DNA from 3 places in the Lysinibacillus sp. NPDC094403 genome. Region 3 is predicted to be linked to each of the others. Evidence: riboswitches for the same ligand, from Rfam matches in the RefSeq annotation. Region 3 holds a riboswitch; each other region holds the start of a gene.
The links. Region 3 has a riboswitch for cobalamin ahead of ACQKMV_RS12490 (hypothetical protein). Riboswitches for the same ligand answer to the same signal wherever they lie in the genome.

Region 1 (10,380 bases), on a different contig from region 3:
TTTGCCGTAATATTCACTTACTTCAATATAGTAAGTTCCTTTATCCAGTTCGACTGTACCTATTTCAGCATCTCCAGCTCCGTAAAGATCTAATGTTTCTACTGTTTTTCCATTTGCATCAATAATACGGATGACGCCATCTAGTGCTTTCTCTGTTTGAAGAGAGAAGTACACATCGCGTTTGCTGTCGTTTTTAAATTCAAAATAGTCTTTATCGCCAAATGGAACACCGGCATTTAGATATTGAGTAGCTACCCATTTAGCGTCTTTTTTCGTAAGTACAGTTGGTTTTGTAGGTATACCGTTAACTAACTTAGAATCAGCATCTTCATCTACATTTTTATGATCAAACAAAGTTAACGTATATGGTTGGATTGATACTTGTCCAACATTGCTTCCGTTAAGAACAATAAAATAACCGTGATCCTTTTTGGCTTTAAAAGATGTATTTACATCTGTTGTTCCTCCAAGACCGAGTAGCATTTGAAGGAGGTCTTCACCTTGTCCAAATGGAATTTGTGTTGCCATTTCTTCTGGATCAATTTCCATGTTACCATTTGTATCTTCAATAATGACGCCTGAAAACTTTAAGTCATTTTGAAGTTCTTTAGGTAATTGATCTAGCTGTTCTTTTGTAAATGGTACAGAAGAAATAAGAAGACTCATGACTTCATCGTTGCCTTTTTGTTTGTAGTAGTAGAAATCTGTATCATCTTGATAAATGAGATGATCTTTGTTAGTGACACCTGGTCGAATCGTTTTAGCAGCTATTGGCGAATTATTATTTCTATTATCGTCTTCTGGAATAGCTGCCATTTTACTTGTTTTAAGTGTATATGGTTCAGCGGAACGGTCACCAAGATTCATTACTTTTACAACATAGGTTTTGTCCTTTTTCAATGCAATTGTCTTAGCATTGTTTGGATCACTTGTTTGTCCTAGAATTAGCCCGAGTAGTCCCATATCATTCGTTAATGAAGTAACTGGATTTAATTCATTTGTTTTCTCATCATATTCAAATATAGTACCAGCCGGTGATTGGTTCATACCTTTTTGAATTTGGAAACCATATACGGCATCTTCTTTAGCAGTAAATGTGAAGTAATCTTCATCATCTTCAGTTTGGAAGTATGCTTTTTGGTCTTGACCTACTTCAAAACGAATCGCTTGTTCCATAATTTGGTCAACGTTTTCTGGTTGTTCCATACCACCTGGATTCATGAACATATCCATAAAATCATTTAGTTGATTAAGTTTTTTTGTATTATATTCAGTTAAAGGTAAAATATCCTTTTGTACGTTGTTTTCTGGCATTCCTCCATTTAATGAAAGGCCGTCTTCATCTTTAGGAAGGGTTACGACTTCACCTTTTAATGTGTAAGGAATGATTGATTCACTAATAGTTTCTTCAGTTTTAATACCACCGCTAAAGAACATATCAAGTGAAAACTTGTTACTGTTTTTATTAGATACGCTTATTACATACTCTTCATCTGGCATAGCATCAACAACTAAGTTTACTCCATCGCCTTTATCCGTGCCGTAAGATGCTCGGATTGGATAGGCCTCATTTAATCCTTCAGCATCGTCTTTCTCTGTCGGAACATTAACTAAGTCTTCTTTTCGATAAAGCTCCATGGATGCAGTAACACCTGGAATCCCAGTTAAATCAAATTTCAGTGTCGTTGGTTCATTCACTGAAAATGTAAAATAATCTTTGTCACCTATATGATCTTCAGAAAGTAGGGTATAGTTCTTCCCGGCTGTACTGAATGGGAATTTTTCAATCTTCTCCATATGTTCCATATCTAATGCATCAATTGGTAATTTTTTAGTCGTTTGAGCCGTGAAGACGTAGTTAGAGTCACCCTTTGAGCTATAGCTGCCATTTCGATCTTTAACCCCAATCAGAAGGGTTCCTTTTTGATCTGCTTCATATAGGTAACCTTCTTGTTTGCCTACGCGAACATCATTGACGTTAATTGGTTCTACTTCTTCGTTATGACCTTCAGGATAGAAGTACAAATCAAATGCATAATCATATTTGTTTGCACCTTTTAATGTCAGTTGAGCATATTCCTTTGCGTCTAGATCAACCTTGTACCATTTCTTTTCATCCGGTAACTTGAATTCGCCTTTTTCGGTATTTAAGGTATCTTTTTTAAGGACTTTTGCGTTTTTCAAGCGCTCTTCTTTTGTTTCAGAATACTGTTTTGGTAGATTCTTAATATTAAACTGTAATGCTTTCACAGGATCTATCAGACCATGTCCATATGTAAGATCATAGCCCTTGTCACCTAAATCCTTTGCGGTCATTTCGAGAATAGCTTCTATTTCATAAGGCTTTAAATCTGGATATTTTGATTTTAGTAGGGATGCCACACCTGCAACAACGGGAGATGCCATCGACGTTCCACTAATTTTTGCAAATGATGAGCCTTTTTTCTCATCATGTACTGTACTGTATATATCTTCACCTGGAGCTACTAGGTCAACTGATGGACCATAGTTTGAATAGCTTGATAGTTTGTTTCTTTCATTCGTAGAGCCTACACTAATAACGCCTTCGTATGAAGCAGGGAAGAAGTATTCATCTGTCGATTCATTACCAGCAGCTGCTACAACGGTAATGCCTTTATCAATCGCTTTCTGAACAGCTTCCTTCACTAATGGAGATTCTCCATAGCCGCCAAGGCTCATATTGATAACATCTGCTTCTTGCTCAATCGCGTAAAGGATTCCTTGTGCTATGAAGTAATCAGTAGTACCTTCTTTTCCGTTAAATACATCAATTGGAAGAATCTTAGCATTTGGATTAATCCCATGGCCTCCAATCCCATTATCTTTTGCTGCACCAACAATTCCAGCCACATGTGTTCCGTGGTCGTTAGGATAAGGATTATTGGCAGGGGCTGCTGCATTAAATGGCGGTAACACTTGCGATTTTAAATCTGGATGCTTAAAATCCACACCACCATCGATAACGGCTACTTTTACATCATTGTTGCCAGCTAATTCTAGTGCTTTATCAATTTGAAGAAGGTTCAAATGATACATATCCTGTTTCTTTGGATCTACCTCTGTACCGAAGGAATAATACACATAGCTTGGGGATACATTTTTAACCCCTTTCTGTTTCGCGTAAAATGAAACTGCTTTTTCTAAATTTGTTCCTTTGTTTAGTTGGATAACATCGTATCCTAATGAAGGAATAGAGCGGATCACTTTTGCGCCAATTTTTTTGTGCACATTCTTATCAAGATTGGAATGCTTGACGATAATAGTATCCTTACTAATCCATTCTTTTTGATTTTTAGATAATTGATCCTTATTGCTAGCAACTTTCACTAACTCTTGGTTCTTTGCTGCTTTTTGTGGTGCTTCAGCAAAGGCAGAAGTAGTAGGAACCATTAGTGCTGCAGACGCTACTATAGCGATTGAATTCTTCTTCCAGTTCTTCAACTGTTTTCCCTCCTTGGATGTCTTAAATAATTGGGTCATCTATACTAATACGAATGAGTAATAGAAAAGTTTCGTAAATTGTATATATATTCCCAAAGGTACCATTCTATATATTTCCATTATATTTTACAGATGATAAAAATATGTAGAAGGGAGATAATACAGGCAACCTCTACCATTCCTACAGCTTTGTTAAATTAGCGTAGGAGATGGTTCAGTCGCAATTGAAAAGTATCAACTAGGGCCAAAAATTATCTTACAGCTGCTCAATAAGTCTGTGTAAATCTTCCTTCGAACGAGGCATTTTGATGTTTTTCTCAAATAGATTTTTATTTTGTAAGGCAATGGCCATTTCAAAGACCCATGGGCGTTCAAGATGGGCTTTCTCAAGCAGATCCGCTTGATAGAACATTTTAACAGGATCCCCATTATAAATAATTCTCCCAGCTTCCATCACGATTATTTGATCTGCCCATTCATAGGCTAATGGGATATCATGGGTTGCCAGTAAAATTGTTCGTTCACCGTTCTCTAACGTAGCTAAATACTGTAAAACTTGTGCACTATAATAATTATCTAGTCCAGCTGTCGGTTCATCTAATAATAAAATAGATGGTTCCATTGCAAGTACTCCTGCCATAGCGACACGTTTTTTCTGTCCAACACTTAAAAAATGTATGGGTTTATCTAACAATGCTTCAACTTCGGTTTGAGCGACAGCCCATGTAATTTTTTCTTCAATTTTTTCAGTTGTCCAGCCAAGATTCAATGGTCCGAATGCAATATCCTGCTTCACTGTACCAGAAAAAAGCTGGTTGTCAGCATCCTGAAATACAATACCAACCTGTTGACGTAATTCTTTTAATGCTTTTCTACTATAATTAAGTTCTTTGCCACAAAAAGATATACTTCCAGCGGTAGGTTTCAAAATTCCATTCAGATGCTGAAATAATGTTGATTTTCCAGCCCCATTATGACCAAGCAAAGCAATTTTTTTTCCCTTTGGAATCTGAAGTGTAATATCTGTTAAGGCATGAGTTCCATCTGCGTAAGCGTAGGATAAATGTGTTAATTCAAAATATAAGTCTGTCATCAGAAAAAACCTCCATAAATGATGAGGAGTATAAAAATAGCAGAAATACCTAGCCAGTTTTTCATGCTATAGGTAACATTCTCCTGCCAATAGACAGTTTCGCCACCACGTGCTTCCATCGCATTGTTTAACTCACGACTTCGTTGGAACATCTCAGCAAGTAAAGCTGCAATCAGCATTGATACTGAGCGAAGCCACTGCATAGGGGAGCTGTATCCTAGACGAGCCTGCTGGGCAAGATGAATTTTTTGCATACTGTCTAAAAAGATAAAAATAAACCGATACGTTAGCTCTACTAACTCTACAAATAGAGTAGGAAGTCGCCATTGTCGTAGGACGTAACAAATAGATTGGACTGATGTTGTGAGAATTAAAAAATACAAACAGCTGATGCTGCCAAGGACGATGAAAAAAAGCTGTTGAGCTGTCACGAGGCTCGCACTGCCGATAAAAATCGTCCAACTATTAAGTGAAAATGACCAAATGTGCGTTGGTAGCGTGCTAGTTGATCGCGCTATAGAAATTAAAATTGATACTAAACTTGATAGTAAAAAGAATCCTGGTAGCAATAGTAATTTTGCATAATATTTTGTAGGGATTTTTGCGCCTAAAATGATAGAAGCACTCATCACAATAAATGTAATGAGTGAAATTCGTTCATCTCTCATGATAAGCGACAATAAAAGTAGTCCAAGGGATAACGTCATTTTTTCTAGCGGATGAACAGACGCTAGTTTGTTCATATAAGCATACTTATCAATGAGTAACATAGCGTTTAACCCTCTTTATGTTTGCCGCGCATTAAGCCGATGAAATAGCCGATAAATCCAGCGCCAATAGCAGCTTGTAGTGCGAATAATAAGCTTTCAATTTCACCACTTGGTGGCTCCCAAAAGCTTTCAAACCATGGCTCGTAGCTTGCATCTATTTCACTAATCGCTGCTTCCGCTTCGCCATCAGCCCCTCCGAATTCTGCACCTTTTTGAATAAATAGGGGAACGATTGCTAATAACACAACAATTGCTATGAGCAGTAAGTTTTTTTTCATGTTAGTGTACCTCCTTTGCTGAGAAAACACGTAAAGCTTTTAATTCACTTACATTGTATTTCTTCAAGAAGTTCATAACGATAACGGTTAATATTCCTTCACTAACAGCAAGAGGAATTTGTGTTAACGCGAAAATTCCAGCAAACTTTGTGAATGAAGCCATAAAGCCACCGACCTCAGAAGGGAAGGCAAGTGCTAATTGTACAGAAGTGACAACATATGTACCTAAATCACCAAGCATTGCTGCTAAGAATACGGCTACTGAAAATGATAACCCCATTTTTTGAGAGCCCTTAAAAACATAATAAGCAATAATAGGACCAGCAATTGCCATAGAAAAGGCATTAGCACCTAAAGTTGTAAGTCCACCATGAGCTAAAAGTAAAGCTTGGAATAATAATACGATTGTCCCGATAACACTCATCGCTAATGGTCCAAAAAGAACTGTCCCAAGCCCAACTCCTGTTGGGTGTGAGCAACTTCCTGTTACAGAAGGGATTTTTAAAGCTGATAGCACAAAGGCAAAGGCACCCGAAAGACCTAATATCATTTTTGTTTCAGGATTTTCATCAATGGTTTTTCGAATAGAACGTAATCCTAAAATAATAAATGGAATTGATACGACCCACCAAAAAATTGCCCATTCGATTGGCAAAAAGCCCTCCATAATATGCATCGCAAATGCACGATCTGGCACGAATAAAAATGCCAATAAGAAATAACTAAGCTTCCAACCTGAGAATTTCAAAAATCTCTCCTCCTCACATTAAAATTTTTCGAATTAGTATGCGATCGATACAATTTCGCCTTGGCGTAATTGCGTCCGGATTTTGAATTGTGCAAGCACAATTCATTCCTTTCAAAATCCGTGACATCCGCCGGAGGCTTTTTTTCATTCATTAGGTGTTTTGGTCCGGCTGGAACCATATCTGTACTCATCTACTACCTTGAGATGGAGTCTCTTCTAAATGAAAAAAAAGCACTTCTCCGTTTGTGGAAAAGTGCATAGCTAAAAAAGCAAATAAGTTCTAATCTGCTAAGCCGCACACCCATCCTCGTAGGTTGAAACGATCACATATTTTTCGGCAGGTCTCCTGGCTTTAGTTCAACGTTTTATAGGCCTTCCCATCCTTTGGACAGTGACATAATCTATAAAACTCCCTAGTACAGTGGCGGGACCGCGCCGGATTTAAACCGGCTTCCCTTTTAAGCGAAATGCTGAACAATTCGCACCGAAAAAGATGAAGTTGTGAGATTTCACGACAAAGTGTAACATGATGTTCCATAAATATGCTATACTTTTTGTGAAAAAATTTTTAATTTAGTCTCTATGTCGAAAATTCGGATAAATAGAAAAGGAATGTCACATTTTTCTAAAAATAATTAATAAAAATGTCACAAATTAAGAAAGAAATATTGAAATTTTAAAAAAATAAGCTATGATAGAAACAGTTTTATCAAAATCAATTATGCCACGGCATAATTGCGTCCGGAATCGGCTTTGTGCTTGCATAAAGAACTCCTTTCCGATTTTGTGACATCCGCCGGAGGCTTTAACTTCTTTCAGCGGATGTTTGGATACTTGCTGAAAGAAGTTAAAACTAAATTCATATAAAACGTCCATAAGTGCTTGAATATTTTCAAGATAATAGGGAATTCGGTGAAAATCCGATACAGCCCCCGCTACTGTAATAGCTGATGAAATCGCAAAGGCCACCATTTATAAAAAATGGGAAGGTGCGAAAGTAAAAGGAAGCTTAAGTCAGGAAACCTGCTTATGTGATGCTGCATGCAAACTTTTCGGAGGGAGAAGTTGAAGCGAAAGCGAGTACTCTTATATATTCGTTTTTATTTGGCTTCTACTAAACCTTTACTCTTCGTCTAGAGTAAAGGTTTTTCTTTTTCCTAAAAGCAAATGAGGGGAGAACGATTATGACAACATGGAATTTAGAGGGGATGAAAACGCATCTCTTTATTTGCAACGGTAGTAGCTGTATGAAAAAAGATGCAGAGGACATTACACAGGCAATCCGTGATGAAATACAATTGCTAGCACTTGATAAGGAAATACATACAACGAGGACCCGATGTAATGGCAGGTGTAAGGATGCTTGTGTTGTCATTGCTTATCCTCAAGGGAATTGGTATCGCGTGCCGACAACGGAGCATGCGAAGGCACTTGTGCAAGATCTAAATCATGAAGCGTTACATAATGAGCATGTCTTTACATTGCGTGAAGGTTCGTTACAACGTACAGCACAGACAACAGCCATTAAAGGTATTGAAAAGGTGAAAGAGGGGTAACAAAATGGCGCAAAAAGGTAAGATTTTCGTAGTTGGCTTTGGCCCTGGAGATTTTAAACATATTACGAATCGTGCTGTGGAGGCACTACAACAAAGTGATATGATCATAGGCTATAAAACTTATGTTGAACTTATTCAGGATTTAGTTAGCGCAAAGTCGATTATTAGTACTGGTATGACAGAGGAAGTTTCGCGAGCACAGGAAGCTGTGCGCCAAGCGGAGGCTGGAAGTATTGTATCTGTTATTTCCAGCGGTGATGCTGGTGTTTATGGAATGGCAGGATTAGTGTATGAGGTTTTAATCGAGCTAGGCTGGACGGAAGCAACTGGTGTCGAGGTAGAAATTGTTCCAGGTATTTCTGCTATTAATTCGTGTGCAAGTTTACTAGGTGCTCCGATTATGCATGACGCCTGTACCATTAGTTTAAGTGACCACTTAACGCCTTGGAATTTAATTGCAAAGCGAGTAGAAGCAGCAGCAATGGCGGATTTTGTTATTGCACTTTATAACCCAAAAAGTGGACGTCGTACGAGACAAATCGTTGAGGCACAACGAATTTTATTAGAATATCGTTCACCAGATACGCCGGTTGGACTTGTGAAAAGCGCATATCGTGACCGTCAGGAAATTACGATGACGACTTTAGCAGAAATGCTTGAACATGATATCGGCATGTTAACTACAGTTATTATCGGGAATTCAACAACATTCTTCTACGACAATAAAATGATTACGCCACGTGGTTATCAGCGCAAATATACACTTGGTGAAGAAAAACAACCGTTACGACCACATCAACGACTTAAGGAAGAAAATGAACCATGGGCGATGAATCAAGAAACAGGAGCAGCGCGTAATGATTTTGCGACAGATCCTAATGCCAATCGTATTAAGCCCAGTTTAGATATAACACCACAACCAAAGTCTAAAAAATCGTCACTTGAATTGGCGACAGCTGCTCTTGCAATGGTGAAGGGAACGAGCGCTGTGAAAGTAACACCTAAGCTCGTTCAACAAAAAATCGAATCTGTTTTTGAATTAGCTGTTAGTCCAGGAGTAGCCAATAAGTTTTTTACTCCTCAACAAATGATGACGTTAGCTGAGGTAGTTGGTGAGGAAGGAACGATGGAGTATACACCTGACCATCAAATTCATTTAAAAATTCCAACGTCTGAACCTGAAGAGATTACAGCAAAGCTTCGTGAAGTGGGCTTTTTACTAGCACCACTTGGTGACGTGTTATCGTTAAAGGCTTGTGACTTCTGTTATGGAGAAAAGTACGATTCGATTCCGTATGCTGAAGAGATTCAAGCAAAGCTTGGTGGTATGTCGTTACCGAAAACATTAAATATTGGCTTTAACGGCTGCGGTATGGCGTGTTATCGAGCGGTATTCGATGATATTGGAATTGTTTATCGTAAAAGTAAATTTGATGTTTTTATAGGTGCCAAGCCGGTTGGTCGTACAGCACATGCGGCCCAGCCAGTTGTGGAGGGGCTAGAGCCTGAACAGCTCATACCACTTATCACCGACATTATCGAAGAATATAAAGCAAATGCGCATCCAAATGAACGTTTGTTTAAATACTTCAAGCGTGTGAAAAAGATCCTACATTTTACGTATCAGGATATGTCTTCAAAAATAAAAGTAGAGCCAGCTCCATGCGGCGACTAGTGAGGAGTAATGAGATGAAAGCAATTTTATTTGTCGGCCACGGGAGCCGTTTAGCTGCAGGAAATGATGAGGTACGCACGTTTATCGAGCAAATGACACCTCGCATTGATGATAACTTTTTAGTAGAAACATGTTTTTTAGAGTTCGCTTCGCCAAATATTGAAGAAGGTATTACGAACTGTGTGAAAAAGGGTGCTACAGAGGTACATGTAATTCCGATTATTCTTCTTCATGCTGGACATTCAAAACTACATATTCCAGCAGAAATCGAACATGCACGTGAGCATTATCCAAATATAACGTTCACATACGGTCAAACAATCGGAATCCATGACGAAATATTCGCTATTTTAGAAGACCGTTTAGCAGAAATCGGCTTTAATGCTGAAGAAGAACATCAGGATACTGCCATTTTATTAATTGCAAGAGGCGGCAGTGACCCAGCTGCAAATGGTGATTTTTATAAAATTACACGCCTATTATGGGAAAAACTCCCGGTTCAGTATGTAGAAAGCGCTTTTATGGGTGTTACAGATCCACGTGTTGAAGAAGGAATTGAGCGCTGTGTGAAACTTGGTGCTAAAAAAATCATTATGCTACCGTACTTTTTATTCACAGGTATCCTAATGGAACGTATGAATGGTATGTGTAAGCAATTTAACGAAAAATATGCTGACTGTGATATTCAAATTGCCAACTATTTTGGCTATCATGAGCGTTTGCAAAATGTGCTATTAGAGCGTATTGAGCAAGCTGTAAATGGTACATCAACAGGTAAGCAAGATTTAGAAAATTATC
Region 2 (10,380 bases), on a different contig from region 3:
TCATCGTTCCGAAAAATTCAAGTAATCCGAAGTTTGTTAAAAATGGTAATAGTATTCCAGCAAATAAGAAAATCGTAAATAAAAATGTTACTAAACCACCGTCTGGGTTCATTAATAATCCACCAGTATTTTTATTATTAATCGCCGATGGTCCAAAATCAAAGACAACCATTGAGGCAAATACTAAACCGATGACTCTAATAATTGTCCAAAACCAATTTACATAAAATAATGTATATAAAATACTAGGCTCTTTTGTATTATTTCGTGGAATTAATTTGGCAATAAGTGATCCAATTGCCGAAATCGCAAACATAATTATAGTAAAATAACTAATAACCGGAGCAACAAAACCTGCTAGTAAACTTGCTAAAATAGCAATTGGAACTTTCCATCCATCTTCCGTTAAGACTGGTGTCATAAATAATAGGACACCAATAAGAGACGGAATTATGAAGAAAAAGTATGTAGAAGTAGGGTGTTTTTTCATAATTTAAAGCCTCATTTCTCTTGGTTTTTTCGAAGTTTTATACATCAAGCTTGTTAGTTATGTCCTTTAAAACCGCCAAGAAATGTATATCTGTACTTTAATCAGTGGGAATTTCTTTATTCTGCGAGATAAAGATAGAAAACGGATCAAATAAAAAAACACCCCTCTAAAAAGTAATAAAGGAATGCCCAAACACTACTTTTTTATAATTAACATCCGCAAAGCAAAATTTCTATTCATTAAATCATAGCTATAAAAATATCGTAAACCAACAATACATCGGTTAATTCTACAGCAAAATGAATTTTTATTCAATCTAAAAAAAATTGTTATTGTTAGTATTCTCTTCTAATTATCCGCATTTCTTCTTTGTATCATTACCTTTAAGACAAACGTAACTGCCGTTTCACTTACGTTACAAAAACACTTACTGAAAGAAGTTAAAGTTTAGTTAAACTCTACATTAAATCATACCTATTTTGATTGCCTAAGAGATTTAACCAGCCCTTAATAGGCATACAAATAGACCATACTGTCTTTCATCTCATATGTTAATTATGAACCACAACTTATCAAAACAGGAGGTTTTACCATGCATAGACGTATGCATCATCATCACCATGAAGGTCCACATTGTTGTCCACCACAAACATGCCCAACTCAATTTGATCCACCACATTTTTTACCGCCAGAGGAATTTGTTCGCACTAATTATATCCATACGGTCGTACCTCATGTACAACCAGCACATATTAAAACAGTTAACAAACATATAATTGATCATCAATATCATTTCCCTTGCACTGAGTGTGTAGTGGATGAATGTTGCGAAACTCATACACTTTGCGAGATGCCACCTGAGCCGTGCCATATGCCACATCACCATATGGGACACCATCACATGGGCCATCATCATATGGGTCATCATATGGGCCATCATATGGGTCACCATATGGGCCATCATATGTGCGATCCTATGGGTCATCATATGGGCCATCACATGGGCCATCATCATATGGGCTATTAATAGAAGAAAGCGATGGGGCTTTATGTCTTCCCTATCGCTTTCTTACTATTAGTGTAGATTAGAATCTCGTCATTAGTCCATTCTTGAATTGATACAAAGTTATGGGTCGATAAGATATTCTAATCCAGCAGCTCCAAATACTTTTAATGCATAACGCCCATTCGGTAATAGGGGCACACAAAAAAGCGTTGGAGCCTCACAGCTCCAACGCTTTTAAATTAGTACATTTTTAAATATTGATCGCGTTCCCATTGGTGTACTGTTGTACGATACATGTCAAACTCGATTTCTTTTGCCTCTTTAAAGTTTGCATAGATATGCTCACCTAAAGCTGATTGAGCTACTTCGTCCTGAGCAAGTAATGCTAAAGCATCGTCAAGTGCTGGTGGTAAGTTTGCGATACCATTCGCTTTACGCTCTTCATCAGACATTACGTAGATGTTACGGTTAATAGCAGCTGGTGGTGTTAAGTTGTGACGAATACCTTCAAGACCAGCTTCTAAAATAACAGCCATTGCTAAATATGGATTAGCAGATGGATCCACAGAACGTACTTCTACACGAGTTGAAAGACCACGTGCTGAAGGGATACGGATAAGTGGTGAACGATTTTGAGCTGACCATGCTACATAACATGGAGCTTCATAACCCGGTACAAGACGTTTATAAGAGTTAACTGTTGGGTTTGTCACAGCTGTGAAGCCTTGAACGTGAGCAAGGACACCTGCCATGAATTGCATTGCTGTTTCAGAAAGACCTAGTTCAGTAGATTCATCGTAGAATGCATTCTCTTTACCTTTAAATAATGAAACGTTGAAGTGCATACCAGAGCCAGCTTCACCGAATAATGGTTTTGGCATAAATGTAGCATGTAGACCGTGTTTACGAGCAATTGTTTTAACAACTAATTTGAACGTTTGGATATTGTCACAAGCTGTAATTGCGTCTGCATATTTAAAGTCAATTTCGTGTTGGCCAGGAGCTACCTCATGGTGAGATGCTTCAATTTCGAAGCCCATTTCTTCTAGTTCTAAAACGATATCACGACGGCAGTTTTCGCCAAGATCAGTTGGTGCTAAGTCGAAGTAACCACCGTGGTCGTTTACTTCTAATGTCGGTTCACCTTTTGCATCTAATTTAAATAAGAAGAATTCTGGCTCAGGTCCTAAATTGAAGCTTGAGAAGCCCATTTCTTCCATTTTCTTAAGGATACGTTTTAAATTGTTTCGTGGGTCACCAGCAAACGGCTCGCCTTTAGCAGTGTATACATCACAGATGAAACGTGCTACTTTCCCTTTTTCAGAAGTCCAAGGGAACACTACGAAAGAATCTAAGTCAGGATGTAAATACATATCTGATTCTTCAATACGTACGAAGCCTTCAATGGATGAGCCATCAAACATCATTTTGTTTTCTAGAGCTTTGTCTAATTGGCTTACAGGAATCTCAACATTTTTGATTGTGCCAAGAATATCCGTAAATTGTAGACGAATAAAGCTTACGTTTTTTTCTTCGATTAGACGTTTAATGTCCTCTTTTGTGTATTTACCCACAGTTTTCCACACTCCTATTAATTGTCTAGCTTATATCATTACCCTACCCTATTAATAAAGCAATTAACGATGTTACCTTTTATTAATAGAATCGAGATAAATCCCCACGACGGATGGATGATTTTTGCATGCGCTGCGCTTGACGCATTTCCTCTCGCATAACGCGACGTAATTCTTTGTCACTTAAATCTGGTTCATCTGTTGAAACAGGTTCATTCTTTTTAGCGAACAGCTTTTTAATTTTTGCCATGTTCATGCCCTGTTCCAAGTAATCTTTAATTTCCAACAATGTATCGACGTCATTTAATGAAAACATTCGACGATTGCCTTCTGTTCGGTGCGGCTCAATTAAATGGTGTTCTTCATAATAACGAATCTGACGTGCCGAAAGCTCGGTCAATTGCATTACAATATTCATAGATAATAACGGCATAGTTCGTCTAATTTCACGACTCATTTAATTCCCCTCCAATACCTGCTAATAATATAACGAAAAATTCACACTGTCAACCACTCATGTGAGGTTTCCTGACACGGAATAAAATATTTTTTTGAAATGATGAAAAATTGTAAAAAACTAAACTTAATATCCTAACATGTGGTTGATTTCTGTTCCGACTTTGCGTTTTCCTAGGGGCGTCGGGGCAACAAATGTTTTCTGTGCTTCTTCATTCAGTAGGTGTTAGCCCCACTGAAAGGGAACCACATCAGCATTCATTTCACCACCTTCAGAGGTAGGAGTCTTCTATTGAATGAAGATACATGGCATACGCTTTAACAAATGTCATCTTCATCTTTTCGTCCATAAATAAAAAACTATTCAAAATGGAAGTTTTGAATAGTTTTTCGTTACCTATTTTTGGATTTTTTGAACAGCACTACAAATAGCAAATTTTACGTGCTCATATGTTAATCCACCTTGAATAAATGCTGTAAATGGCGGACGAATAGGACCGTCTGCTGTAAGCTCAATACTTGAACCTTGAATAAAAGTTCCAGCTGCCATGATGACATCATCCTCATAGCCAGGCATGTACGCTGGCTCCGGTGCGTAATGCGCATTAATTGGTGAGTTTGCTTGAATTTCACGACAAAAAGCAATCATTTGTTCCGCGGTTTGGAAAGAAACCGATTGAATTAAATCCGTACGATTAGCATCATACCTTGGTGATGTATTCATACCAATCTCTCCTAGCATAGCAGCTGTGAAAATGGCACCTTTTAATGCTTGAGATACAACATGTGGTGCAAGGAAAAATCCTTGATAGAAATCACCAAGCGTGTTTAATGTTGCTCCTGCTTCAGCACCAATACCTGGTGATGTCATACGATAAGCACATTTCTCAACTAAATCTGCACGACCCGCAATATAACCACCAATTTTCGCTAAGCCTCCACCAGGATTTTTAATGAGCGAACCTGCCATTAAATCAGCCCCAACCTCGATCGGTTCCTGTGCCTCAACAAATTCACCGTAGCAATTATCAACAAAAATAACTGCATCTGGTGCTAATTCACGGATTTTTGCACACATTTCTGCAATTTGTGAAAGGGTAAAGGACGGGCGTGTTGCATAGCCCTTCGAACGTTGTATAGCAATCATTTTAGTGTTTGGTGTAATTGCAGCTGCCACACCTTCCCAATCGATTTCTTGATTATTGATTAAATCCACATGGCTATAACCGATTTTATAATCTTTTAATGAGCCAGTATCCTTATCGCCACCATCGACTATTGATTGCAATGTATCATACGGCTGACCCGAAATATAAAGTAATTCATCACCAGGACGTAGTACTCCGAATAAGCTAAGTGTGATTGCATGTGTACCAGAAATAATTTGTGGACGTACAATGGCAGCCTCCGCTCCAAAGACCTCTGCATAAACGCGTTCTAGATTGTCACGCCCCTCATCATCATAGCCATAACCATTAGACGGGTGCAGATGATAATCACTTACTTGGTGCTTTCGAAACGCAGCAAGCACTTTTTGTTGATTGAAGAACGCCATGTCTTCTACCTTCGCATGAAAAAGGCGTACCTTCTCTTCTATTTTAGCAGCTAATGCTATTGTTTCTTCAGTTAAATTGGTTGTAAAAGTCATTATATTCTTCTCCATTTCACATTTGTTCAAATCTTATCTTAACAATTTGTGAGCTTACCTGCAAAACTTGCTATTGTTTCTAATTACATTATGCGCTAAGCTAAATTTCGGACTAAATCTAGTATGTCCTACTATAATAGAATACTTAGTATCTGATAATTCGTTCGATGCTTTTCTTTGCAAAACTTTTAGATACAAAAAGGTAACTTTAAAGTTTTCTAGTATGTAATCTACTACAACATGAAATGATTTATTCACATAAGGGGTGAAAGGGTTGGCTTGGGAGGTTTTTAGTATCATCGGAACAATTGCCTTCGCTATTTCCGGGGCAATAATTGCAATGGAGGAAGAATACGATTTATTCGGTGTATATATACTCGGTATCGTAACTGCTTTCGGTGGTGGAGCTATACGAAACTTACTTATAGGTTTACCTGTAACAACACTGTGGGGGCAAGATATGATGTTCCAAATTGCTATTGCAGCAATTACAATTTTTTTCATTTTTCCACATCGACTCATTCAGCATTGGCATCGCTGGGGCAATTTCACTGATGCTATTGGATTATCAGCATTCGCGATTCAGGGTGCCCTATATGCTGTGAAGCTCGATATGCCTATTAGTGCGGTTATTGTTGCTGCTGTCTTAACAGGATCAGGTGGTGGAATTGTTCGTGATTTATTAGCTAGACGACAACCATTAGTCCTCCGTGATGAAGTCTATGGTGTTTGGGCAGCATTAGCCGGGCTAATCGTTGGACTTCAACTATTTTCCGGGGATATCTTTTTATATGTATTATTTGGCGTGATCACAGTACTAAGAATACTTTCATATACGAAGAGATGGCGATTACCGTTGCGGAAGTTACATCGAGCATAGCTTGTTTCCTTACATCGCTGCATAATAACAAGCCCAAATATCAATTATTTGGGCTTGTTTTGTTGTTTTGATTATTTATATTTAATTCCTTATTCATCACAACAGCGTGCAACCATAAGCACCTAAGAATATGTGAAGGTTAATAAAATTACTTTTCTAACAGCAACATAGATTCTTCTAATGTAGCCATATTTTTCATCATGGAGCATGCTGCGTCCAAAATAGGAAATGCTAAAGCGGCACCAGAGCCCTCTCCCAATCGCATATTCATATGCAGCATTGGTTCTACCCCAAGCATTTCGGCTGCAATTTTTGCACCTGGTTCTTCAGAGACATGAGAAGGAATGATATAGTCTTTTACTTTTGGTTCGAGTTCATATGCAATAAGGGCAGCGATGGTAGAAATAAAGCCATCAATAACAACAGGTTTGCGATGTGCGGCAGCAGCAAGTATCACTCCAGCCATAGCACCTATTTCTAACCCACCAACTTTCGCAAGAATATCAATAGCATCATGACGATTTGGTTTGTTTAATGTAATGGCATTGTGAATGACATCGACTTTATGTTCTATCCCTCCTGGTCCAACTCCTGCGCCGAAGCCCGTCACTTCATTCGGATGACACTCACGTAGAACCGATAATATGGCAGCACTCGGTGTTGTATTACCGATACCCATTTCACCTGTCCCGAGTACATTTATCCCATTTTTAATTTCTTCCGTAGCTACTTCAATTCCTACTTCAATAGATTGAACGGCTTCTTCCCTTGACATAGCAGGACCTTTTGCCATATTGTCCGTGCCATATTTAATTTTTTTTATGATAACACCGGCATCATGTGGAATATCCTCTTTTACACCAACGTCTACTGTGACAATTTTTGCATCTGTGATTTTTGCGATAGCACAGACACCAGTTCCTCCTCTAGGAAAATTTAATGTTTGAAAGACCGTCACATTTTGTGGATTAGATGTCACCCCTTCATCACAAACACCATGATCTGCTGCACAGACAATTACCGCCTTATTATCAATCGCAGGAAATAGGTCTCCTGTAATTCCGGATAGTTGCACAGCAAAGGCCTCCAGTTTCCCCAAGCTGCTAGGAGGCTTGCAAAGTCCATCTATACGTTCTCTTGCCTTCTCCATCATTTTGTTGTCAGCACTTTGAATGTTTTGAATCGTCTGTTGTAATAATTGCATGAAAATTTCCCCTTTCTTTTTTGCCCCTTGTTACTTGAAGAATGATTTAGAGAAAAAAATAAAAAGCCTGTAGTTTATTCCATAACAAATAAACTACAGACTTTTCCATCGTCTATATAATCGAAGCAGATAGGCAGGTCTCCTGGCTCAATTTCAACATTTCATAGAACCTTCCCAGAACGATGCTAGTGGCATTCTCTATGAAACTCCCTTTTACAGTGGTGGGACCGCTAAAGCTTTTCACTTTATTCCCTATTCTCCCGCAATGGGCACCTAATGCTTTTATGCAATTACTTTAAATCTACGACAAAGTGGTTTTTGTGTCAATATATTAGTGAAATTGTATATTTCTTTTCAACGTTTCTGAGTTACATATAGATTCTGAACTTACGTACATTGATAATCACCATTAATTTTAAAGATCTTCTGACAAAGAGAATTTTGGATATCAATCACTTCAATCATTCCTATATCTTAAATTTTTTTAAGTACTATTTCGTGCACTCCACACATTCTTGAAAGCATTAGAAAAATTACACATACAATTTAAATGCAAATTTATCCAAATAACTCAACAAGCAACAGCGGCTAGATAAGCAAACTATAGTATGAACATTCAGAAAAAAATGTTAGTATTAATTTGTAAAACATATCATATAATGTACTTTTTAAGTTAACTACAATTGTGCGTTAGGTGGTGTTATGTTGAAGAAAGACATAAAAAAAGACAAGATAAAAGTGATTTCTGTTTTTGGTATAGGTTCTATTTTAGTTTTATTGGTTCCTTTTCTCTTTAATTGTTTTTTATAGTATGTCAGTAAGCAAAAATACATGATTCAATTTACTCAATTAAAGAATATAATGGTTATTTTTTAAAACAAGCAATAACTCCACCGATACAAGCTGCACAAAGTGGTACTATTCCAGTTCCACTCACAAGCTCCGATGCAAGTTGCTGCTACAATTCTTGCCACAACTAGGTCAACAAGAAAGGAAGATGTGGTTTATAATATTGTGAATGAGTTCACTTAAACTAATGAGGGCGATTGTCCAATTAGAGCAATCGCTTTTTGTGCTACCGAAGCAGATTTGTTGAAAAAGGTGAATGGAATTTTTCGGTAGAATATTCTTTTAGAATAAACACAATGATTTATAGGTGTTAGGGACCATGTTGACAATCCGAAATTTTTTTATTATCATATTAAAAATCGTTAATGAATTCAATAATATTTCGTATAACCCCAATAATATGGTTTGGGGGTCTCTACCAGGAACCGAAATTCCTGATTACGAAGAAAGTACAATACTTGTATTTTCTTTGTGGTCAGGAATTTTTTTGTATTTTAAATCTAATAATTTATTTCAGGAGGTCAAAAATGAACTTTTTAGCATTGCCAAAAATTGAACTACACTGTCATTTGGACGGAAGCCTTAGGGCTGAAACTATTATCGATATTGCACAGAAGGAAGGCATTCAGTTACCCACTTTTGATAAGGATGAACTACAAAAGGAGCTGATTGCTCCGTTAGAATGCGAATCCCTTGATGAGTATTTAAAAAGATTTTTTCTCCCTAATATAGTAATGCAGTCTAAGGAGAACTTAAGAAGAATTACTTTTGAGCTATTTGAGAATGCAACAATGGAAAATGTGAAATATTTAGAAGTCAGATTTGCCCCGTTACTTCACATATTACAAGGTCTTGGCGTTGAAGAAGTTATTCAAGCTGTTATAGATGGGATGAGAGACGCTGAAAGCTGTTTCGAAATAAAGGGAAATATAATCCTGTCCTGCATGAGGACGATGTCTGTAGAAAGTGCATTCGAGGTGGTTGAAAAGGGGAAAAAGTTCCTTGGAAAAGGTGTAGTGGCAATTGACCTATGTGCATCCGAAGAAGAAGGCTTTTGTGAAAAATTCGTAGATCCAATCGCTTTAGCCAAAGAATATGGCTACAGAGTCACTATTCATGCCGGTGAAACAGGAATTGGTAAAAACGTTCTAGAGGCTGTTGAACTGTTGGGTGCTGAAAGAATAGGACACGGAGTATTTATTAAAGATTGTGCCGAGGCTTATAAGATTGTTAAAGAAAGACAGGTAGTTCTTGAAATGTGTCCAACAAGTAATGTCCAAACGAAAGCTGTTCATCATTATTCTGAACATCCGATTTATAAGTTTCATAAAGATGGAATAAAAGTGACATTTAATACGGATAACAGAACCGTATCAAATACTACAATGGCAAAAGAAATCCATTTAGTTAACAATGAATTTAATCTAAGCGAGGAAGATTATCGACAAATTTATTTAAATAGTGTAGAAGCATCCTTTGCCGACCAAGAAACTAAAGAATGGTGCTTGGCACAATTTAAAGAAGAATAGACTTTGCAACAAATTATGCAGAATATATTCACAAACATTTTCCCAAAATCGAAGAAAATACGATAAATAAAATGTTTTCTTCAAAAGAGTATGAAATATTAAAACGGACTTTAGAGGATAAAACTATTTCCATTCCCCTTTACTAAAAGCTCCCTAATGCCAAAAAGGCTTTCGGGAGCTTGCTGTCCGTTTATTGCTGTGATATTAACTTTGTTTTATCTATTTCACTCAGAAATGTTGCACCGAGTAAAAGGATAGCGCCTAGTATTTGTAGGGTCGCCATTTTTTCACCTATAATCATCGTCGAAATCACTAATGATGTCAGTGGATCAATATAGCTTAAAATAGCTATACTTTGCCCTTTTAGATGACGCATTCCCAAAAAGAACAAATAGAAGCCGATCCCAGCATGTACAATGCCCAATGCTATAAGTAAACTAATTGATTTTATATCGATTTGCATTACTTGGAACCCATTAGTCCCCAAAAGGTAAAGAGCAAGGATTAACGCTGCTAAATCAACTAATAATCAGTGGGGATGAAGAAAGTCCCCACTGATTAAAGTTTCACTTTATATAATTTGGCTTACTTACTTTATCAATTAGTAGAATGCCATCATATTGATCGCGTGGAACTAGACTTTCCTCCATGATTCCCCAGCTATATGATAAGCGTGGCTCAAACATCCATGAGTTCCCTACTTCATTTTGACGGTTGCGTAAGTCGATAAATGTGTAAGGTTCA
Region 3 (10,380 bases):
ATATCACGTCCCAACCTTTTTCTTTATCAATAAAATTGACCGTGAAGGGGCAGATGTTAAAGCCGTTATGGCACAGCTTCATAAGGATTGCTCTGAGGATGTACTACTCGTAGATGAACCGCTCCGTTCCGACTATGTTCCTTATTCGATGATGGAATGGCTTGCCGAACGTGATGAGCAGCTTTTAGATGCTTTTCTTAATGAGACATTGGATAGCTCTAGCTGCCTTTCTCATTTACAAACGATGATTAAACAGGAAAAGGCCTTTTTGTGTTTTACTGGCTCTGCCTTAAAAGATATTGGGATAAAGGAATTCCTAGCACAGCTTCCCCTACTTACAAAGACACATTTTCATAACGATGCCCCGTTCCAAGGTGAGGTGTTTAAAATTCGTCATGATGGACATCAACGTTTAACTTTTTTAAAGGCATTGCAGGGAACGTTGCATGTGCGTGATGAATTTTCATTTGGAAATGTAACAGAAAAAGTGACTGAAATTCGGCAATACAATGGCAGTCGTTATGAAACAGCTCAAGAGGTCGAAGCTGGGGAAATTTTCACAGTTAAAGGGCTTAGTGAAGCCAACATTGGAAATATCATTGGCAATTCCGGTAACCCGCAGCCCTATGAATTAGTACCTACATTACAAGCGAAAGTACAATATGAGGGCGATCAGCATATAAAAGAAGTTTTAAAGATTTTCCGCACACTCGAAGCAGAAGAACCATCATTACGTGTACTATGGCAAGAAAAATTCCAAGAAATTCATGTTCATATTATGGGTGTCATCCAACTCGAGGTTCTTATTGACGTGCTTAACAAACGCTTCTCGCTAGATATCTCATTTAGCGAACCACAGATTTTATATATGGAAACGATCACAACAACCGTGACAGGCTATGGTCATTTTGAGCCATTAAAGCATTATGCAGAAGTACATTTATTAATGGAGCCAAATACTCGCGGTACTGGTAATACATTTGTCAATGCATGTCACGCGGATGATTTATCTGTTGGGCATCAACGACTCATTGAAAAACATCTATTTGAGCGCGATCATCATGGGCTGTTAACCGGTTTTCCTGTGACAGATATTCGCTTCACTCTCTTAACGGGACGCGCACACATTAAACATACTGACGGTGGCGATTTCCGCGAGGCAACATTCCGTGCATTACGACAAGGGCTGGAGCAAGCAGAAAATGTATTACTAGAGCCCTATTACCGCTTTAAGCTCAAAGCGCCTAGTGATTTTATTGGTCGCATGATGACCGACATTCAGCAAGCTGCTGGTACATTTGACGCGCCAATCTTAACTGAAAATGATGCGATTTTAACTGGCCGAGCCCCTGTCGCAACATTTATGAGCTACAGTACAACCTTTGCCGCCTACACCAATGGTAAGGGCGTACTTTCTCTACAATTTGATGGTTATGATATGTGTCACAATACAGAAGACATTATTGCGCAAATTGGCTACGATAAGAACGCCGACCCTGAATATACATCTTCTAGCATTTTTTGTGCAAAAGGCAAGGGCTACTCCGTTCCATGGCATGAAGCAGAGGAAGCTATGCATTGTATTAAGTAAATTTAAAAACAGGACATGATTTGTTATATATCATTGTCCTGTTTTTTATGTTTCGTGGGGATTTACTGTGCTATCGTGGGGATTCTTGCTTCGCGTGGGTATTCTGCGCTCGCGCGGGTATTCTCTTCCCTTTCGCGGGTATTTGCTCTGCTTCCGCGGGTATTCTACTTCCTTTCGCGGGTATTTGCTCTGCCTCCGCGGATATTCTGCCCTCGCGCGGGTATTTACTCTGCTTCCGCGGGTATTCTCTTGCTTCGCGCGGGTATTCTACTTCCTTTCGCGGGTATTTGCTCTGCTTCCGCGGGTATTCTCTTGCTTCGCGCGGGTATTCTACTTCCTTTCGCGGGTATTTGCTCTGTTTCCGCGGATATTCTGCCCTCGCGCGGGTATTTACTCTGCTTCCGCGGGTATTCTCTTGCTTCGCGCGGGTATTCTACTCCCTATCGCGGGTATTTGCTCTGCTTTCGCGGGTATTCTTCTTCATCTCGTGCTAATTCAATTTATAAAGCTTGTACTTTTTTCTGTGCCTGTTTGAACATGCGATATGAAGGTTCCACTAGAACGTAGCTATGGGAATTAGAAAAATCAATTAAAACCTTGCCAGGTCGACTTTTCAATAGTTGCAATTTATCAATCAATGCTAACAATAGCTCATGACCGTTACCACGTGGGTGCCAGTTTAAATGATAATCATTTAGTTCCTGCACTGCTTCTAAAAATTGATAATACTCTCGCTCTACAAAATTCATCAGTTTTTTGTCTTTATGAGCTACTTGAGATAAATCCTCTAAATATGTTTCATAAAAGCGCATTACTATCGAACACAATAAATCATTAGCACGGGCAGCACTTAGTATTGGCTTTGGAGCTTGGGAAAGTCGCTCTAAATTTGGTTTTGCACGAGTCGAATCAATGCGTGTAATTAAATGGTAATGCTCACCATTTACCTCATACACAATTGGATTTGTCGGCATATACATCATAAAACTATTTGTTTTTGTTTTAAGCTGATCTGTAATATTTGCCTTTGCAAAAAGGTGCCCATTAATACTTTCATTTTGAATCCAAATAATGTCTTTGTTATATAGAATTTGCTCAAATAATCGTTCATTACTAATAAGATTGCTAGCTATTAATTGATCAACAAGTGATTCTACAACCATTCTTGTTGTAGCTTTCTTTGAAACTTCAGTGCGTGGCTGTTTACAAATTTTCATATCTAAATATTGCGATTGCTGTGCTGTACATACATGAATATTCTTCATACGTGCATCCTCTTTTCGTACATATTTTCAAAACGGAAGTCATCAGTAAAAAAAGGATTTCCTATTAACCGAGGAAATCCTTCATTCTATCTCTTTCGTTCATCACATAAAGTCAAACAATGCCCAAATATGAAAGAATTAGCTTGATAGCAAATACCTTCTTTTATCTTGGGCGTTTGACGTACAGTGACGAACAGAGCATTCTGTTTTGTCAACATGCCACCTCCTATTCCTCGTAGGGTTATGGTGTGTACTCATAATAGGCAGGTCTCCTGACTTATGATCATCGCTACTTTTCCCCTTCCCGTCGTTAAACAGTGGTATTTGAAAAGTCGCTCACATTTACAGTTGCGGGACAGTGTCGGATTTGCACCGATTTCCCTTTTAAGTAAATTGCACGCAATTTACACCTATTATTTCACGCTATTCAGTTGTCATAGGAATCCTAGTGACTACACATTCCTATTAGATTATTAAATTCAATTGTAAAGGAGTGTATTTTCTAAGTCAAATGACACAATATATTCCAGTTTCTTGTTCTTTATCTTCTAGCTATTTTCTTTCCCAAAATGTGTTACATAAAAAATTGTTAATTATAGTTTTCGAGGTAATTTCCTTTTTCAAAAAATTCTTTTGAACTTAGGGCAGTCCATTCCTCTGGTGTTAAAGTTGGGTTCAAATCAAGATAGGATTTAACCAATTTATAGCCTACACCGTAACCATATAAACTTGGAAGGCCGTTACCTCCCATAATAATTTCGTAAGTCCGAGAATTACGGTGTTTACTTTGTCTACCAGAGGTTCTTATTACATCTTCGGAGCTTTTCGTAATTTAGTTGCTTGCTCAAATGAAAATGCGAGTTTTATTAGAACATCTTCACTAAATGCAGTTCCTGCGAAAGTTATGCCAAATGGTCTCCCATTTTCCATATACCCTGCTGGGACGGCAATAGACGGATAACCAGCTTTTGCACTAATTGTCGAACCTATATATGATGGAAAGATAATCGCATCTAATTCATATTTTTTTAATGTATAGTCGATTCCTTGCTCTTGAGAAAAATACAAATCCTCTAATTTTGCATTTAAATATTCAGGATCTCTTAACGTGTTCGGTAAATACTCTCTCGATTCCAATTTATCCTGCCCATATTTCAACGAGTTTTCTTTCGATAGTTTATTAAATTGAATTAACTCAGAGATAGAATGTACAGGCATGTGTGAAGGTAGATTGACAAGGAAATTATTTAAACTATGCTTTAATTCATATTGCGGTACTCCCCATTTCCAGTCTCTATGGAAAGAAGGAATCTCGATGTCTTCAATAATAACGGCTCCTTGCTCTCTTATAACCTGAATTGCATTATTAAAAAGTGTTTCATCATATTCTCCTGAGTCATAATAAGCTTTCGGGGCATTATTATACACTCCAATTCTAGCGCCCTTTAATCCTGTAGCATCTAAAAAACTGGTGTAATCCTTAAATAACCTTCTTTCACTTTTATATGTAGCGACGTCGTCTTGATCTACTCCTGTTAATACTCCCAATAAAATAGCTGCATCTGTTACTGTTCTAGCCATTGGCCCTGCTGTGTCTTGAGAGTAAGTAAACGGTATAATGCCTCGTCGGCTAATTAGCCCAACAGTCGGTTTTATGCCGACAACTGAATTTTGAATAGCAGGATTTAATATCGAGGCGTCTGTCTCAGTTCCAATTGATAAAACAGAAAAATTCGATGCTACTGCTACTGCCGAGCCCGTGCTAGATCCTCCTACAAAAAGTTCTGGATCACCATAAGGATTAAGTGTTTGTCCACCTCGAGAACTATAGCCTGCCCACATCGTACTCGACATACCGTTCGCTAATTCAGTCATATTTGCTTTCCCTAAAATTACAGCCCCCGCTTCACGAAGCTTTTTTACTAGAAATGCATCTTGCTTAGCTAAATAGTTTTCTAATGCTATTGCGCCTGCACTAGTATGCATAAAATCTTTCGTTTCGATATTGTCTTTTAAAACAACCGGAATTCCGTGTAGAGGCCCTCTAGTCCCTTTCGTCATTCTTTCCTCATCTAAAGCTTCAGCAATAAATATCGCTTCAGGATTAATTTCAAGCATAGAATTAATTTTTCGTCCACCTTGATCATAGTTAGCAATTCTGTGTAAATAATACATAGTTAATTCTTTTGATGTTATATCACCTTGTACCATAGCTTTCTGAATATCGATTACTGACAATTCTTCTTTAAGAAAACTATTAAAATATTTCTCCATTCATGTTCCCCACCCTTCTTTCAAGATTATACCAAAAAATCAATTTATACCTAAAACATAATTAAATTTCAAAGCCTCCTCAGCCACCCGCAGTCGGATAAGTATGCATGCTAACTCAAAGCTCGACAAGTAGTTAACGTGTAAACATAAATGTTAAACTGCCCCACACATATTAATCTAATGGCTTAAGTTTATGTATATAACCTGTGCTTCTGTTTGTCTCACACTCTCCAATTAATTACCAAATAATGATCTGATGTGCTACACTTTCTATACAGATAAAATTTTCAGTTAGTTTAGAAATGGGTGGGAACGGGATCATATGAAGAAGCTTAGAGGTATTTGGGGTGTCACAATGTGCATATATGGCGTGTCTTTATATATCAAATATTTTCAAAAAGTCAGTGAAGGATGGAATATTACCCTTCATGTTTTATCAGGGAGTTTATGTATTATAGGATTTTCATTAATTGTTCAAGCAATAAGAGTACATAAATAATCTGGCGCTACTATCTCAAGAAAAGATCAGGTTGAGAGGTGAATGAAATTGAATAATATTAATATCCAATTTGGAACACTAATGCTTTTTCTAATTGTGCTTGTTTTAGTAATTAGTATTTTTGGATTTATCATTAGAAAGCTGTTAGGTGTCGAAAGAAAGAAATGGTTTTCTTATAATCACATTAACGAAAGACATAAAAAACTAGATTGGTCTGTACGAATAATTTTTACAAGTCTATTATTAATAAGTTCTTATTACACGATATACAATGACACAATTGGAATTCCTTGGTTTTTCAAAACATGGTTTATATTAATTGTCTTTTTAGTAACATCTGAAATGTTACGAGCATTTATGGAATGGAAATACGCGGATAATAAAAGAGATTTTCTTGCTACTATCGCAGAACTGATGTTTATGATCAGCATAGTATTTTTGGTGATAACAACTGGTTTTTTCGGCTTATTTAATGTTTAATACCGAATCTATTAAGCAGTTGATAACACCGGTAAATCAATGCACTTGGTATAAAATAATAAAGGCTATTTCGCAGAAAATTTATTCCTGCAAAATAGCCCTTTTTTATTAAGTAATATAGTTCTTTCAATTATTGTCCACTAAATCTTTGTGTAAGCTTTTGTAAATTTTCAGCTTGTACACATAAGTCTTCCGACACCACCGTGTTGACCGCCTGCATAGAGGCACTTTGCTCATCAACTGACTGCAGAATGACCTCAGTATAATTAGATAATTTATCCATTCCGTTTGCAATTGTCGATACTAATTTTGTCACTTCATTCGAGCTACTTGAAAGCTCTTCTGCTGTTGCGGAAATATCCTCAAGCTGGTTCGTCATTTTGCTAACATGCTGAGAGATTGTACCAAACGACTTTGTAGCCTCATCAATGACATAGACGCCCTGTTGAACGTTTTTCAAGTCCTCTTCGACAGCGGTAGCCACTTGTTTTGTATCGCTTTCAATGCCAACAACAAGTTCGACAATTTGAATAGCAGAATGCTTTGATTGCTCTGCCAATTTTCGAACTTCCTCCGCTACTACTGCAAAACCTTTACCATGCTCTCCAGCCCGCGCCGCTTCAATCGCTGCATTTAATGCAAGCAAATTCGTTTGATCTGTAATAGCCGTAATCATATCTGTCATAGACTTGATATCTGTCATTTTACTTGATAATTGTTGCATTAATTCACTTGTTTTTTCAGTGGAAGTTGAAATAAACTCCATTTGATTTTTAGCTACGTGTAAAATTTCCGCACCGTTGCCTGCAATGTCATTTGCTTCTTTTGCATGATCAAAAACGTCTTGCGTTGCCACGGTAATACGTTCAATACCGTCAGCAGTTTCCTGCATTGCAATAGCACTCTCATTTGCAGACTGAGCTGCTTTCTTAAGCCCCTCAGACGTATTTTCCATTTGTGAATCAACTTCGTTAACCGCATTTGTAATTTCATTTGTACTTGCTGATAGCTCCTCTATGCTCGCTGATAAATCTGTAGAACTACTCGCAATTTCTTGTGTCATCGTATGTAATTGTTCTTTCATCTCTATAAACGCATGAGCTAACTTCGAAATCTCATCATTGGAATTTATCTCAATAGGAGCAGTATGAAAATTCCCATCAGCTATAGCTTGAGCGGATGCAGCTAATTGATTAATTGGCTTAATAATTTTATATTTCACATAGAAAATATAAGAAATCGTCATAGTCGTTCCAATTATCGTTAATAAAGTGGAAATCCAATTTAATGAAGTTACATTTGCAAGGTCAATAATTAAAATGACACCCATAAGAACACTTAAAGCAGAAAAGCCAATTATACTTCTTTTCCGTAAACTCATACTAAACTCCCCCAACTATATTATTATTCTAATGTTGTTATTATAGTTTAAATATACCAAAATTCCTAGAAAAAAGCCCATCTTTTGTAAAAACAGAGAAACATAGAGCTCACTTTACTTTAGAGAAAGTGCTTTTATGTCGTTGAAAGAATATTGCGTCAATAAAGTTATGATCTAAAAGTATGACTCTTCAGCAAAACGAGGGGTTGGTTTCCGCTCCGACTGGGCACTTTCCTGGGGGCGTCGTGCCAACAAATGGTTTTTGCGCGAAAGCGAAGCGGCAGCGGCAGATGCTTTTTGCGCGAAAGCGAAGCGGCAGCAGCAAATGGTTTTTGCGCGAAAGCGACCAGGTTGGTCACGAAGGCGTTAAAACAGGACGTGATGCTTTTAGCCTCCGTTCCTCTACCCGCTTCGCTTGCGCTCATTCACCAAGATTGCCCCTGACCATTTTATTTTTCACAAAATATAAAAGCACTTTGCTATAGACAAAGTGCTTTCATAATAAATTATTTTAATTTCATAATACTTGATCCTGCAATACCTGGATGTGTCATCTCATATGGATCTAAAATTAAATCTAATTCTTCTTTCGTTAGTACACCCTCTTCAAGGCAAAGCTCACGAATTGAACGACCTGATAGGATTGCTTTACGCGCAAGGCGTGCAGCTACTTCATAGCCAATATGCGGGTTCACTGCTGTTAACACACCAACACTTTTTTCCACATATTCTTTCATGCGATCTTCGTTTGCTTCAATATCCTTCAAGCAATTTTGTGTAAATGCTCGGAACACGTTATTCATAATACTAATTGATTGAATTAAGTTAAAGACAAGCACAGGCTCCATTACGTTTAATTCTAATTGTCCAGCTTCTGATGCTAAAGAAATTGTATGGTCATTACCAATTACTTGGAAGGCCACTTGGTTAAGAACCTCTGGCATAACAGGATTTACTTTCCCTGGCATAATTGACGATCCAGGTTGACGAGCTGGTAAAACGATTTCTCCTAATCCAGCACGTGGTCCAGATGCCATTAAACGAAGGTCGTTAGCAATTTTCGACATATTAATCATACAGATTTTTAATGCGCCAGATACTTCTGTATAAGCATCGGTATTTTGTGTTGCATCCACCAGGTGTGTAGCGCCTTTAAGCGGCAAACCTGAAATTTCAGCAAGATGAACATCAACTGATTGAATATAGTCAGGAAATGCATTTAATCCTGTACCAACAGCTGTTGCTCCCATATTTACATCATATAAATTTGGGCGAGTTTGGCGAATACGCACAATATCACGAGTGATAACACGGCAATATGCTTCAAATTCTTGCCCTAATCGAATCGGTACAGCGTCTTGTAAATGCGTACGACCCATTTTAATAACATGCGCAAATTGCTCCGCTTTTTGGTGGAACACCGCTTGCATGTTTTCCATTGTAAGAAGTAGTTCATCTATTAAATTCAACACAGCAATATGAATTGCTGTTGGGAAAGCATCGTTTGTTGATTGTGACATATTAACATGGCTGTTTGGACTAATTGTATGGTAGTCCCCTTTTTCTTTGCCCAAAATCTCTAAGGCACGGTTAGCAATAACCTCGTTGGCATTCATATTAATGGATGTGCCAGCACCACCTTGGATTGGGTCAACGATAAATTCAGCATCCCACTCACCATCAATAACTTCTTGTGCAGCCTCGACAATTGCATCTCCGATTTCTTTTGAAAGTAGGTGTACCTCCATATTACTTAAAGCAGCTGCTTTTTTAACAATACCCATTGCTTTAATAAGCGCTGAATGGATCGTGTAACCTGTAATTGGGAAATTTTCAGTTGCACGAAGAGTTTGAATACCGTAATAAGCATCGCTTGGTAAGGCACGTTCACCTAAAAAGTCTTTTTCTATACGTTGTGTGGACATAATTGTCGTCTCCTTTTATGTAATACTCACACTTGATAGTAGCTAATTAATCTCGTATTGTAAACAGTCAATTGTCCGAAAACGAAAAATAATCATTTCGCCTTGGCGTAATTGTAGCTGCCGCTTCACTTTCGAGCAAAAAAGATATGTCGAATGAAGATAAAAACCGAGCGCAGTTTTTACGCTCGGTTTCCATTATTTATTAGAAGTCACTGTAAAACGGCTGTTTACATGCTTTGAATTTTCAATCTCATCTAACAACGCAATGGCATAATCTGCATAGCTAACATAACTTTCCCCAGCAGTATTTACTAATAAATGATCTTCTCCTATAGTATAGCTACCTGTACGTGAACCCTCTGGATCAAAGAAAGCAGATGGGCTTAAAAATGTCCAAATAATAGTAGATTGCTGTAAGTCATTTAGATTTTCTCCTTGGTTTTTAGCTGTCGCGTAAAACATTTCTGGAAAATCCGGTGTATCCATTACGCGTACAGTCTTGTCTGGATCTACAAACAGACTACCCGCACCACCGACAACAAATAATTTTGTATCAATACCAGTGAAAATGTCAATTAAATGACGGCCAACTTTCACATGTAATTCCTCTTGACCAAAAGGAGCACCAAAAGCATTCACAACAACGTCAAAGCCTTTTACATCTACTTGTGACAATTCCAAAACGTCTTTTTCAATAACATCAATACTAGCCGTAATTTTTGAAGCCGAACGCACAATCGCAGTTACATCATGACTACGTTGTAGTGCCTCCTCCACAATTTTTTTTCCTGCTTTCCCTGTTGCGCCAATAACTGCAATTTTCATAATTATAATTCCTCCTATTTTCATTTGTAACCATTTTAGTTACAGGTTAGATACAAAAGACCGACTTCGTTAATTTAAACGAAGTTGATCTAGCACATCCTGTAAAGTTTGTGCTTGTAGTTGTTCTTCCATTGCATTCC

Region 1: it holds a riboswitch for cobalamin, as region 3 does, so the genes downstream of both, ACQKMV_RS18280 ((2Fe-2S) ferredoxin domain-containing protein) here and ACQKMV_RS12490 (hypothetical protein) in region 3, are expected to answer to the same signal.
Region 2: it holds a riboswitch for cobalamin, as region 3 does, so the genes downstream of both, cobT (nicotinate-nucleotide--dimethylbenzimidazole phosphoribosyltransferase) here and ACQKMV_RS12490 (hypothetical protein) in region 3, are expected to answer to the same signal.

Annotation. Positions count from the first base shown of each region.
Region 1 covers NZ_JBNNTL010000014.1:99,612-109,991, reverse strand. Annotated here, with positions in the region: gene ACQKMV_RS18305 (S8 family peptidase) at 1-3,462, opposite strand, end outside; gene ACQKMV_RS18300 (energy-coupling factor ABC transporter ATP-binding protein) at 3,719-4,555, opposite strand; gene cbiQ (cobalt ECF transporter T component CbiQ) at 4,555-5,325, opposite strand; gene ACQKMV_RS18290 (energy-coupling factor ABC transporter substrate-binding protein) at 5,331-5,603, opposite strand; gene ACQKMV_RS18285 (energy-coupling factor ABC transporter permease) at 5,605-6,351, opposite strand; cobalamin riboswitch at 6,671-6,855, opposite strand; cobalamin riboswitch at 7,211-7,397, shown strand; gene ACQKMV_RS18280 ((2Fe-2S) ferredoxin domain-containing protein) at 7,536-7,907, shown strand; gene cobJ (precorrin-3B C(17)-methyltransferase) at 7,912-9,582, shown strand; gene ACQKMV_RS18270 (sirohydrochlorin chelatase) at 9,597-10,380, shown strand, end outside.
Region 2 covers NZ_JBNNTL010000001.1:800,094-810,473, reverse strand. Annotated here, with positions in the region: gene ACQKMV_RS03635 (YjiH family protein) at 1-490, opposite strand, end outside; gene ACQKMV_RS03630 (hypothetical protein) at 1,083-1,517, shown strand; gene glnA (type I glutamate--ammonia ligase) at 1,736-3,070, opposite strand; gene ACQKMV_RS03620 (MerR family transcriptional regulator) at 3,153-3,527, opposite strand; gene ACQKMV_RS03615 (aminotransferase class I/II-fold pyridoxal phosphate-dependent enzyme) at 3,924-5,174, opposite strand; gene ACQKMV_RS03610 (trimeric intracellular cation channel family protein) at 5,449-6,054, shown strand; gene cobT (nicotinate-nucleotide--dimethylbenzimidazole phosphoribosyltransferase) at 6,203-7,258, opposite strand; cobalamin riboswitch at 7,374-7,550, opposite strand; purine riboswitch at 8,470-8,568, shown strand; gene add (adenosine deaminase) at 8,635-9,636, shown strand; gene ACQKMV_RS03595 (EamA family transporter) at 9,827-10,141, opposite strand; gene ACQKMV_RS03590 (erythromycin esterase family protein) at 10,203-10,380, opposite strand, start outside.
Region 3 covers NZ_JBNNTL010000007.1:6,637-17,016, forward strand. Annotated here, with positions in the region: gene ACQKMV_RS12485 (GTP-binding protein) at 1-1,591, shown strand, start outside; gene ACQKMV_RS12490 (hypothetical protein) at 2,092-2,856, opposite strand; cobalamin riboswitch at 3,102-3,285, opposite strand; gene ACQKMV_RS12495 (DUF2268 domain-containing putative Zn-dependent protease) at 3,446-3,688, opposite strand; gene ACQKMV_RS12500 (amidase family protein) at 3,664-5,130, opposite strand; gene ACQKMV_RS12505 (DUF4181 domain-containing protein) at 5,678-6,109, shown strand; gene ACQKMV_RS12510 (methyl-accepting chemotaxis protein) at 6,240-7,490, opposite strand; gene aspA (aspartate ammonia-lyase) at 7,997-9,415, opposite strand; gene ACQKMV_RS12520 (NAD(P)-dependent oxidoreductase) at 9,611-10,240, opposite strand; gene ACQKMV_RS12525 (Rrf2 family transcriptional regulator) at 10,310-10,380, opposite strand, start outside.